One region of the Paenibacillus sp. 22594 genome, then DNA from elsewhere that is predicted to be linked to it. Evidence: predicted binding sites of a transcription regulator. Region 1 holds the regulator's gene; each other region holds the start of a gene.

The links. Region 1 encodes Rex, which represses fermentation and respiration genes when NADH is low (regulators of the CRP and FNR family bind a similar motif). Its sites were predicted from a motif close to TTGTGAAATATTTCACAA; they were not measured.
Region 2: the regulator Rex is predicted to act here: its motif matches at 2,418-2,435, upstream of ACTJKB_RS11915 (formate/nitrite transporter family protein).
Region 3: the regulator Rex is predicted to act here: its motif matches at 2,070-2,087, upstream of nirB (nitrite reductase large subunit NirB).

What each region holds. Positions count from the first base shown of each region.
Region 1 covers NZ_JBQENA010000002.1:754,620-758,892, forward strand. Annotated here, with positions in the region: gene dinG (ATP-dependent DNA helicase DinG) at 1-1,969, shown strand, start outside; gene ACTJKB_RS10235 (redox-sensing transcriptional repressor Rex) at 2,156-2,809, shown strand; gene ACTJKB_RS10240 (amidohydrolase) at 2,796-4,097, shown strand; gene ACTJKB_RS10245 (cell wall elongation regulator TseB-like domain-containing protein) at 4,142-4,273, shown strand, end outside.
Region 2 covers NZ_JBQENA010000003.1:263,849-268,121, forward strand. Annotated here, with positions in the region: gene ACTJKB_RS11910 (molybdopterin-containing oxidoreductase family protein) at 1-1,194, opposite strand, end outside; gene ACTJKB_RS11915 (formate/nitrite transporter family protein) at 1,470-2,297, opposite strand; gene ACTJKB_RS11920 (FAD-dependent oxidoreductase) at 2,584-3,948, opposite strand.
Region 3 covers NZ_JBQENA010000002.1:480,993-485,265, reverse strand. Annotated here, with positions in the region: gene nirB (nitrite reductase large subunit NirB) at 1-1,971, opposite strand, end outside; gene ACTJKB_RS08905 (hypothetical protein) at 2,183-2,938, opposite strand; gene ric (iron-sulfur cluster repair di-iron protein) at 3,056-3,787, opposite strand; gene ACTJKB_RS08895 (hypothetical protein) at 4,003-4,273, opposite strand, start outside.

The sequences.
Region 1 (4,273 bases):
TCTGCTTCCGGCCATTTACCACAGTGTACGCTCAGACCAGAAGGTAATGGTGAGCACACATACCATCAACCTTCAAGACCAGCTGCGTGAGCGCGACATCCCTCTGTTGACGAGTGTCGTGCCGTTCCCGTTTAAGGCTGCAATCTTCAAGGGGAGAGGGCACTATTTGTGTCTGCGGAAGTTTGAACATAAAATAAACAAAAAGGACTTTACAAGTCCGCGGGAAGAAGCGCTTACTGCGGCACAAATGATTGTATGGCTGACCCAGACCCAGTCAGGTGATGATGAGGAACTGAATCTGAACGGCCGCGGCGGTGATTTCTGGGAGACCGTGGCCAGTGATACGGATTCATGCCTAGGACGTTCCTGCCCCTGGTTCCGCAAATGTTATTATCACCGGGCTAAGCACGAAGCCGGGATAGCGGATGTCGTAGTGACCAATCATTCCAAGTTGTTCGCGGACGTCAAGGCTGGGCATCAGCTACTTCCGGCTTATGAGCACCTCGTCATTGACGAGGCCCATCATTTGGAGGATATTGCAGGCAAGCACCTGGGCATGCAGATGAAATATTTCACCGTTGCCCATACGCTTACGCGTCTCTATAAAGACAGCCGGAGCGGCCAGCTCCCGGCTCTGCGTCAAACGCTGCAGTCATCAGGCAGTGAGCAGGCGGCAGAATGGAGCGGTGTGATCGACAGGATCTACCCGGATCTGCTTACGGTTAAGGAATCGTGGGACACGCTAAGTGACAAGCTGTTTGCCCTGCTGCCGGAACGCAGTGACGCCGCTGCCGGAGAAGCCGGACAACTGGTTACCCGACTTCTGCCGGGCAACAGGCCCAGGGATTGGGAAGAACTAGCTGCGCTTGAGAACACACTTCATCTTAGTCTAAGTGATATTATTCGCAAGGGCGACAAGATGCTCAGTGAAATGCGCGAATCGGAGAGCCAATCGTCTTCGGATAGTCTGGTGACGGATATCGGCGGGTTATTCAAGGATTTGGCCTCCATCCGTGAGCAAGTGCGGTTCTTCATGAACCTGAACGACGAGAATATCGTCTACTGGATGGAAGGCAGCGGCAACTATCGCGGGAAGTCGCTGCAGCTGTATGCCGTTCCGGTCGATGTCAGTGCCCAGCTCAAAGAGCTCTTTTTTGATAAAAAGAAAAGCATAGTCCTTACCTCAGCGACTTTGTCCGTAGATAAGTCCTTTCAATTTATGATTGACAATCTGGGACTAGGCGAGTCCGCAGAACAAGGACGGCTGATGACAGCACTGCTCCCATCTCCGTTTAAGTACCGTGAACAGGCACTTCTGGTCATACCGCGTGATTTTCCCAGTGTCAAAGGCAGTGTGGGCGATGCCCGTTTTGTCGATAAGCTGGTACATTCATTGGCGGAGGCCGCTGTGGCGACTCGGGGCCGGATGCTTGTGCTCTTCACCTCCTATAAAATGCTGCGCCAGGTCTATGATCCTCTGAAGGAGGCACTCGTCTCTGAGGACATTACTGTACTGGGGCAGGGAGTGGAAGGCGGTAGCAGGAGTAAGCTGATCCGGCGTTTTCAGGACAGCGCGGCCTCTGTGCTGCTCGGGACAAGCAGCTTCTGGGAAGGTGTGGATATTCCCGGTGAGGCTTTGACCTGTCTGGCCATTGTCAGACTGCCTTTTCAGCCGCCGAACCATCCGCTTGCGGAGGCCAAGGCCGAGCTGCTTCAGGCACAGAAAAAGAACCCGTTTATGAAGCTGTCGGTGCCCCAGGCGGTTATCCGTTTCAAGCAAGGTTTCGGCCGGCTGGTACGTACTGCTCAAGACCGGGGTATTGTTATAGTATATGATACCAGGGTTATTGAATCTTATTATGGTAAGTACTTCCTGTACTCTCTGCCTGGACCCAAAATGGAGCATATGCTGACGGATCAGATGGTTCCGCGAATTGCGGAATGGCTTGAAGACGGAAGCGTATCTTAACCTGCAATCATTTCAAATATAATCAAGGATCAACGAAGTTCCGTTCTCCTGGTGTCTGGTTCGTGCTGAGGCGCCAGGGAATGGATTGTACTTATGCTCACTAAACTTGGCATATGCTTACGAAGTGAGTTTTGTACGAAGTAATACTATGATGCATTGCTCATAAAACTTTTAGGAGGAGAAAATATGAAATCGGATAAAATATCGGAGGCCGTGGTACGCAGACTTCCAGTGTACCTGCGCTTCCTGAATGATCTCCTGAAGCGTGAAATCTCCACCGTGTCTTCCCAAGAACTGGGACAAAAGCTGGATCTGAATCCGGCGCAAATCCGCAAGGATTTAGCCTATTTCGGGGATTTCGGCAGAAAAGGTATTGGATATGATGTGTCATATCTGATTGAGAAAATCCGTCATATCCTGAAGCTTGACCAGCAGATCAACGTGGCATTGGTGGGTGCAGGTAATCTCGGCCACGCCCTGTCTAATTACAATGCTTACTTGAAGGACACGATGAAAATCACTGCTGTATTTGATTCCTATGCTCCCAAGGTCGGCCAGAAAATCAACTCACTAATTGTACAGCCCATGGAAGAGCTAGGAAGCACGATCCGCGAGCAGGGCATCCGCATCGGTATTATCACTGTACCGGATAGTGAAGCACAGAATGTTGCAGATATTCTGGTGGATTCAGGCATTGAGGCGATCCTTAACTTTGCACCGGTGATTTTGAAGACGCCGTCCAACATCCGGATTCACGCCGCTGATTTTACTACCGATTTGCAGAGTCTGGCCTATTATTTGCATGATGGAAAGGACGAAGTGGTAAATGAGCAGCAATAAGACTGTAATTGTAAATGGGCGATTTCTGGTGCCGGGTACGGAAAATCCGGTTCTAAGCGGCTATATGACTATAGAAAATGATCTCATCACATACATAGGAGAAGTCAAACCTGTCATTGAAGAAGGGACACAGACCGTTGACGGCAGCCGTCTGCTGTTCATGCCGGGACTGGTCAACACCCATGGCCACACAGCCATGTCTCTGCTCCGTGGATATGGGGATGACATGGTCCTTCAGAACTGGCTGCAGGAGAAGATGTGGCCCATGGAAGAAAAATTCACCGGAGATGATGTCTACTGGGGAACCTCTTTGTCTGTGCTGGAAATGCTGAAGGGCGGCACAACCACCTTCCTGGATATGTATGACCATATGGACAGGGTTGCTGAGGTTTCTGAGCAGTCGGGAATGCGTGCCGTGCTTATGCGCGGGGTTATCGGCTTCTGTCCGGAGGATGTGCAGAACCATAAGCTGGCGGAAGCGATAGCCTTTGCCCGGAATTGGAATGGAAAGGCGGATGGAAGAATCACAACGATGATTTCCCCGCATGCCCCTTACACTTGTCCTCCTGAATTTTTCGTGAAATTTGTACAGGCTGCCCATGATCTGAACCTGCCTATGCACACACACATGTCCGAAACCCGGCGGGAGGTCGAACAGAATGCTGCTGATTACGGCCTGCGTCCGGTAGCGCATCTGGAGAAGCTGGGGATGTTCACGCGCCCGGCCCTCGTGGCTCACGGGGTTCATTTGAATGATGAAGAAATAGAGATTCTAGCACGTTACAACGTAGGGGTATCCCATAATCCTGGGAGTAACTTGAAGCTCGCAAGCGGAGTAGCACGGGTACCGGAGCTGCTGCGTGCGGGAGTCAAGGTATCGCTGGGCACTGACGGTGCGGCAAGCAATAACAATCTGGATATGTTCGAGGAGATGCGCCTGGCTGCTCTGATCCACAAAGGTGTGAGCGGAGATCCAACAGCTGTACCGGCACCGGAAGCATTGCTGATGGCGACCGAATACGGCGCACAGTCGATTTTCCTCGAGAACACAGGACGTTTAGCTCCGGGCATGAAGGCTGATTTCATTGCCCTGGATATCGACCAGCCGCACTTCCTGCCGCATACGGATCTGCTCTCCCATGCCGTGTATTCAGCGAGTGCGAAGGATGTTGAGCATGTATGGGTGGATGGCAAGCAGGTTGTGAAGCATGGACAGTGCCTGACTTTAGATGAGGAACGAATCCGCCGCAAGGCGCAGGAAACCTTTGAGGGCCTGCTGAAACGGTAAAAGAACAGGATCTATGAAGCATCCAGAGGAAAGGGAGCTGCACTTTGAAGAAAAGAAGAAAATGGCTTCTGCTGGGGATACTCCTGGTTCTGCTCCTTCTGTTCGGACTAAGCCAGTTCTATGCTTACGTGATGAAAGACCAGTGGAACGAACGCAGTGCAGCCCGAGAGGTTGCT
Region 2 (4,273 bases), on a different contig from region 1:
CTTGCGCACACGATCCGCATCGGGAGCCACCACTACAGGATTGCAGCAGTAGACGAACATGCCCATTACCGGCTGCTCTTTCATCTCCAGCGCTTCACCGATCCGGTTCATGTTGATCGTGCGCGTCCCGCGGTTTGGACGCAGATCAGGACGCGTCAGTGCGCGGGCATTCGTTGCGGTATAGCCCCCGTTTGACTTGATCGCTCCGCCTCCGGTCTTCAGCCAAGCACCTGTAAGTGCCGGAAGACAAGCAATCGTGCGCACATTCATACCCCCATTATCGTGGTGCTGCAGGCCATTGCCGATGTGGATATGTGATACCTTAGCTTCGCCGTATAGCTTGGCCAGCTTCTCGATATCTGCCGCCGCAATGCCAGTAATCTCTGCGACCCGTTCAGGCGGGTACGCAAGCACATGCTCGCGCAGCTCCGTGTGTCCGGTTGTATAACGCTCCATAAATGCTTCATTCGTCATGCCATCCCTGAACAGGACATGCATCATCCCGAGTGCGAGGGCTGTATCTGTGCCGGGATACAGCGGCAGGAACCAGTCTGCCCACTGCGCCGTACGGTTGCGGTGCACATCGATCACAACCACCTTCGCCCCCCGTTTGCGGGCCTGCTCGGCATAGACGACCTGATGCATGTTCGTGCTGACAATGTTGCCGCCCCAGACAATAATCAGATCGGCATTGACCGTATCCTCGGGGCTTGTCCCGCCATTGAATCCCATCGTATATTTCCAGCCAGCAGTGCCTGCCGCACTGCAAATGCCCTGCTCCAGACGACTTGCACCGAGCGCATTAAAAAATCTCCGGTCCATCCCGTCCACACTGAGCACACCCATATTGCCATAGAAGCTGTACGGAAGAATGCTTTCCGGCCCATAGGTACCGGACAGTTCCTTGAAACGGCCGGCGATTTCGCCGATGGCCTCTTCCCAGCTGATCGGTGTAAAAGAACCGCTCCCTTTCGGTCCTGTACGACGCAGAGGCTGCAACAGACGTTCGGGGTGGTGCACCCGTTCCGCCATATGTCGTACCTTGTTGCAGATCGCCCCTTTGGTCACCGGATGCTCGGGGTTGCCTTCCACTTTTATGATTTTACCATCCTGCTTATGCACTAGAAGTCCGCATGTGTCGGGGCAATCCAGCGGACATACCGCCGGAAAAATCCCATCTCCGCTGTAACTCATGGGCGTTAGTCCCCCCTTGTCACTTGAATATGTATATTCTATAACCGCACCTGTTCCACGTAAAGAAAATAGGCGAAAACAAACTGATTCGTTCCAACTATGCCAGGGTAATAGAGCATATGAAACACTCCCTATGAATTCGCCGTGATCCCGATTTCGTTCCCCCGAGTCGGATATGCACGGCGAATTTTGTGTTGCCTAAGATACAAAAAACACTCCCCGAAACATTCGGGGAGTGTCGATATAACCGTCCGGCCATGCAGAACGGAAGTATTTTATGCGTGTTTTTTCACACCGGCAGCAGAAATACCTTCCACCGATTGAACAGCTGCTGGCGCTTTGCGCAGGTAAGCCATCCAGTATGCGAAAGCGACAAAGATGGCGCCGCCTGTGAGGTTGCCCAGCCAGACCGGAGCGAAATTGCCGAAATACTGGGACCAGGTAAAGTGACCTTCAAAAATAGCAGCAGGGATAAGGAACATATTAGCTACAACGTGCTGGAAGCCGATAGCTACAAACGCCATGGTCGGAAACCAGATCCCGAGGATTTTACCGCTGAAATTATCCGCTCCGTAAGAGAGCCATACCGCTAGAGCAACGAGCCAGTTACAACCGATACCGGAAACAAAGGCCTGCAGGAAGGTGGCATCAATCTTGTGTCCGGCCATATCCACCAGTTTATCCAGATACACGCCATCTGCAGTGAGGCCAACAACGTGGCCGAAGAAATAAGCGACGAACAAGGCACCGGCGAAATTACTGATTGTAATCAGCACCAGATTCTTGAACATTTCCCATAGCGAAATCTTCTTCGCCATAAAAGCCAGCGGCACAGCCATCATATTACCGGTCAGCAGTTCCCCTCCGGCCAGCAGCACCAGGATCAGACCTACCGGGAACACGGAAGCACCGATAAAGTTAGCGATAGAGCCCCATTCCTTCGGTGCGCCTGCGATAACGCGAATGTCCAGCAAAAATCCGAGCGCGATGAACGCTCCCCCCAAGAAGCCTAGAATAAGTACGGAACTGAGTGGATTATGTGCCTTCTTAATTCCGTTCTCTACCGTGACTTCGGCAATCCCCTGTGGTTTGTTATAAGCCATGATTCCTATCCCCTTCTAATTACTTAAAATTTGTTCCTTTATGCCATTGTAGCGTGTCAACTAACACATTTACGTGATAAATATCACTCTTGCAAAAACTAAGTGAAAGTTTTCACTGACATGTCAAATTTACCACATAAGCATCCGCTGGGGAATATTTTTATGTAAAAAGAAACGGATTCACCCTTTCCTGAAGAAGTCGGCGTCCGTTTCTCCAAAAATGCCGGAGCACAGCAAAAAGCCGGAGCCACAAAATCGGCACCGGCTAATGGGGATGGCCTAAGGTTTAGACTGTTACAATTTCCTTGCGGGCAACTGCTGTAGGCAGGGCTTGAAGTCCCGCAGTATTCAAGAAATTCCAAGGTTTGTTGTAGTGCGGTTGGAAGAAGAAATCGATGAAGGCCAGCTGATCAACAGTCATTTTATTCTGGATGCACACCGACACGGTATTGATCGACTGCGTCAGATCCATCTTGGACATGATCTGTGCGCCGAGAATGCGGCGGGTCGAGCGGTCAAAGACCACTTTTAGCTGCACCTGCTCGAAGGTTGGCATGAACTCAGGACGATAGTTGTCAGTCAACAGTACACTCTCGATATCCATACCTTCTGCAATAGCGGCATCCTCTGTCAGCCCGGTTCCGGCAATATTATCTTCATAAATCTTAATTCCCGAGGTTCCCTGTGTACCCATGTATGGAATCGTCTGCGATACCAGATTGCGGGCTACCAGCGTTCCCATGCGTACAGCGTTGGTGGCCAGCGGAATGTAAGCATGTTTGCCGGTTGGATTATAATGAATTGCACAGCTGTCACCAGCAGCATAGATGTCCGGAAGGCTGGTCTGCATATAGTCGTTGACAATAATTGCGCCGTTAGGCAGCATATCCACTTTACCCTTCAGCAGTTCGGTATTCGGACGGAATCCGATACAAAGGATAACCAGATCTGTCTCATGCTCGCCTTTGCTGGTGATCACCTTGGTCACTTTGCCATTCTCTCCTGCAAACGAGCTAACCTTCTCGCCGAGTGCAAGAGTGATTCCGTGATCCTCCAGCGATTTTTGGATAGGCGTGGTGAATTCTTCATCCAGATATTTGCTCAGGATACGGTCCTCGCCGTCAATCAGCGTAACCTGCTTGCCGTTCATTTGAAATGCCTCCACCAGCTCAACTCCGATATACCCGGCGCCGACAACAGTGATTCTGTCCACCTGCTGTGCTCTTTCGATGATGGTGTTGGAATGATTGTAGTTCTTGGAGAGGAGAATACCGTCAAGCTCCATGCCCTCCAGCTTGGGAACAATCGGCCATGAGCCGGTGGTCATGATCAGCTTGTCATAGGAGTCATCGAATTCCTGGCCTGTCGCCAGATTGCGGGCACGCAGTGTTTTGCGTTCTGTATCAATCCCGATAACTTCGTGACGCATGTTCGTCTTAACGCCAAGCTCCGCAAGCTTCTCCGGCGATGAGTAGAACAGCCCCTGCGGGTCCTTGATGACTCCACCCACATAAAGCGCGATCCCGCATGACAGGAAAGAAATATTATCATTGCGTTCATACACGGTAATCTCGGCATCAGGGTAAAGCTGGGCGGTGTTGACGATTGCCGCGGTTCCGGCATGGGTACATCCTACGACTGCTACTTTCATGGTTTGTTCCTCCTCCAAATTGGGCATTCCATTTATTTGTGTTTGTATGTGATTAATTTCACTTTATGCGTTGATTATATTGTGATTTTTCTCACATTACAAGCCCTTTTTGTGATTTTTCTCACATTGTTCACATTTGATACGGATTTATAACCCCCTTATTTCTCGGTGCGTCCGCATTAGTTTCCCCCCGGGCAAGTACATTATGTCTGGAGGGAAGAGGAAGGAGCAGGGAACCGTCTAGCCGGCAAGTCACGCAGCAAAGCCCCCATACTTCTGCTTAAGTTGCAGAGATACGGGGGCTGAAGTCTTGAATCAAGATGAC
Region 3 (4,273 bases), 270 kb from region 1:
CATACCCATGGAATCCTGTGTGCCAAAACGGCAGAACTGCGAACCTACACAGGTCTTCACAGTGCGCAGTGATTTCGCGTAGGCATAGCCGGATGGCATATCCAGCTCCTCCCACACCTTGGGCACATCTTCTTTCCGGATGCCGATCAGGTCCAGACGCTGTCCGCCAGTCACCTTCACAACCTTCACATCATATTTCAAGGAGACATCAGCGATCCGTTTCAAATCCTCCGGTGTCGTAACACCGCCATACATGCGCGGTACAACCGTAAAGGTACCATCCTTCTGAATATTCGCACTCATCCGTTCGTTGACGAAGCGCGACTCCTTTTCATCCTCATGGGTGTCCGGATAGATCATACCGAGGTAATAGTTCACCGCCGGACGGCATTTGGAGCAGCCCTCGGCTTGCTTCCAGTCCAGTACATTCATGACTTCTTTGGTCGTTTTCAGGCCTTTGGAGGTGATTTCGGCTACGATCTCGTCTCTGCTTAGCGTGGTGCAGCTGCAGATCCCCTGCTTGGCGCTCTGCTGGAAGCTGTCCCCAAGGACAAACTGCAGGATCTGCTCCACAACCGGCTTACAGCCGCCGCAGGAACGGGTAGCTCCGGTGCAGGCCTTAATCTCATCAACGGTGGTGAAGCCATTCTCCGTAACCGCATCAACAATGGCTTTCTTGGTCACGCCGTTGCAGCCGCAGACAATTTCTTCATCGGCCATCGTTTCCACCGACAAGCTCTTTTTCGCCCCGCCTCCGCCACAGCAGCCCGTGCCCATAACCTCGCTGTAAATCTCATCCGTCATTTCCGCACCCTGCTTCACCAGCTTCTGCAGACTGGCCGATTCCGTGACATCACCGAAGAGGACTGCTCCTACAATGGTATTGTTGTTGAGCAGAATCTTCTTGTAGGTCCGCTTCCATTCATCTTTGGCTGAGATGACCGTGTGCTCTGCGGTTTCTGTGAACTCACCGGCAGAGAAAACATCTACTCCGGAGATTTTTAGCTTGGTGGCTACAACCGAGCCTTCATAAGGCTGAGTCGGCACGTTGCACAGATGTTTGGCAAGCACCATTCCCTGCTCGAACAACGGTGCAACCAGACCATAACAAGTTCCTCTGTGTTCTGTACATTCACCGACGGAATATACATCCGGCATAGAGGTTTGCAGATAGTCATCGACAACAATCCCACGGTTTACCGTAATGCCGCTTTCTCTGGCGAGCTGTGTATTCGGCTTAATTCCCACAGCCATGACTACAAAATCCGCCGCCAGCTCCGATCCGTCACTGAAGCGAAGTCCGTTCACACGTTCATCTCCGGTCAGCTCAACAGTCTGCTTGCCCATGGCAAACTTCACGCCCTGGCGGGATAATTCTGCCTGAAGCATAGAGGAAGCTGTATGATCCAGCTGGCGTTCCATCAGATCCTCCAGCAAATGCACAACCGTAACGTCCATGCCGAGATTCACAAGTCCTTTGGCTGCCTCCAGTCCCAGGAGTCCGCCCCCGATAACTGCTGCCGTGCGGTACTGCTTGGCTGCTGCAAGCATGGCATCACAATCTGCGATATCACGGAAGCCAACTACCCCCTCCTTGTCGCTTCCCGGTACAGGCAGAATGAACGAGTTCGAGCCTGTAGCAATGATCGCCTTGTCATAGGCAACCGACAGCCCATTATCTGTGATGATCTGCCGAGATGCTTCATCTATACGGATAACTGTAGTCCCTGTATGCAAGGTAATATGATGATCCGCATACCACTGGCGGTCATTGAGGATAATGTCTTCAATTGTTTTGCTACCTTCCAGAACGTAGGACAGCATAATGCGATTGTAATTGGGATGCGGCTCACTTCCGAACACAGTAATATCATAAGCGCCGCCAAGCTTCAAAATCTGCTCAATTGTGCCTACTCCTGCCATACCGTTACCTATGAGCACTAACTTTTCTCTCTCCACTGTCACTGTCATGACCCTCCTTCATGCATCTGAACTTCATCACAACATGATTTGATAAAGAAATTATACTGTTTAAATTTAAAGCGGATTTGTGATTGCAGTCACACCAATTGTGAAGCATTTCACATAATTTTGATCACGCTGCCACAATGCTTTTTAGGCATAAAAAATCGCCATATTCCTTTGACGTAAGCCTAAGGAATATGGCGAAATGATCTTTCATTTAGAGCAGCACAAGCACAACCTCCAGAGTATCCTGTGGTCTAAGCTTCATATCGATCCCGGTGTCCAGCAGTTGCTTGCCGTTGACCTTCAGCGTCCATGCCTCATTACTCAGCGGCTTGTAATCCATAATACTGATTACAGTCTTAGTATCCTCGGAGAGCTGCACCATTCCACTGCTCTTCAGCACACCTCTTACGGACAAGTCCTCGGCATACGGCAGCACGTAAGAATGCGTCATCTGCGGCTGCTCACTGCCACCGTTCACGGTGAAAATGACCGGCTGCAGATCTGCACCGTTTGCTGCTGGTACCGCTTCAGCCACGATGCTGTCCCCGCGGTCAACGCGACTGTTCCAATCCGTGATTTTTTTGCCATTCAATTGAATCTCCCAAATCCACTCGGGACTCAAAGATACTTTGTTTACTGCCAGGATATTGTACCCGTCATCCGCAAACGTGGCCACCCCACTGTTCTTAAGCAGTTCAATGAGTGTCAACCCATCAGTAAAGGCCTCACTTAGCTGCCTGCCCGCGCTTCCAACCAGCTCGCTGTCACCGACCAGAACCGAAAAGGCCGGTCCGGCATTTCCGGTTCCGGCATCGCTCCCGTCTGTTTGGGAGCCAAGAACCGAAGAGCAGCCGCTCAAGGTTGCAATTATCATTATTCCCAGCAAAATACGCCACACCCACTTCCCGGACATTCCCGGCACCGCCTTCTCCCGCCTGATTCCAGCCTCCCGCTGCTGCTCAGACATGTCATGATTATGTACATAGTCTTTTTAAGAATAACGTAAACGGGTGCCGTTCTCAAACATTCATGGTCCCAGCCTATAAAAAAAGTCCCCGAAGGGACTTGTAAAACCGCAAATGTTCTATTGGTAGCGCAGGAAAAGAATGTTGTTCTCCAGATGGACATGCTCAAAGGTCATGCCCTCGAGCTCTTCAAGACGGGCATAGGTCAGACGGTAAGTAGTGCAGGTATGCTCAGGCGGGGTGAAATCCCCTGTAACTCTCCGCAGCTCGCGTAAAATATCTCCTGCCCCGTCATGCTCCTCCTCCAGCGTACTCAGCAGTCCGCGCAGCTCAGCCAACCCTTCAGCGCTTGGATTTTTATCATAGGCCAGCATTTTGGGGAATTCACTTTCTTCTTCCTTGGCCGTGTGCTCCAGCAATTCCTCACGCAGCGTATGGAACAAGCGGTGAACCTCAGCCAAGTGCGGAGAATCCTCTCCATGCACGCGGAAGACCTTTGTTACATTCTGGGCGATGAGCGGCAGCTCCTCGCGCAAATAGTTGTGATGCTTGTTGATAATGTAATCGACCAGCTCTTCTGACGATGCTTCGTTCCAAGCCGTATCTTCTTCAAGCACCGGATGTTCGGCATACAGCTTGTTCAGATCCTGAAGGACTGCCTCTGTATCAAGCCCCTTTTCGGTTACCGCCTCTGCCAAAGGTTTCGCGCCTCCGCAGCAAAAGTCAATCCGCTGTGCCTTGAAGTAATCTGCTGCTTTGGGGAACTGAAGAACGATATCTCTTACCATCGCTTCACCGGTGAATTGAACAGATGTATCCGTCATTGTATTGTTAAATTGTTTGGCCGTCATGCTGGGCCCTCCCTTGGGTTGTTGGTCTAGGTTTCTTTTACCTCTATACCTTAACGCCAGCAAGGAAGACGGTTTGTGATTGTACGCACTGAATATAAAAAATTTTAATGAACTTGTGGCAGTCGTTGGTTATCTATTATTTTGCCCTTTTGTGGACGGAGAAAGCATAGCCTTACAACGGACGGTCCGTTAGCTTAGTATATTATTCATAATATCTATTCCACCGTAGCCCGCATATACGTACGCTTGCCTTGTGCATCCTTCAGGTATGGTCCCAACCCGGCAAAACGCGAATGGTCCACGTAAACTCCAGTCATCCAACGGCCTTCGGTCAGGCCTCCATTCCACTGCAGCACCAGATCGGGAGCGGCGATCCATTCCTGATACACCCGGATGTTCGACTCCTGATATTCCTTGCAGCGCTTGCCGTTCTCGATCAGACGGTGATTACTCAGATAGGTAGGTACGAAGTATGTGGAGATCGTA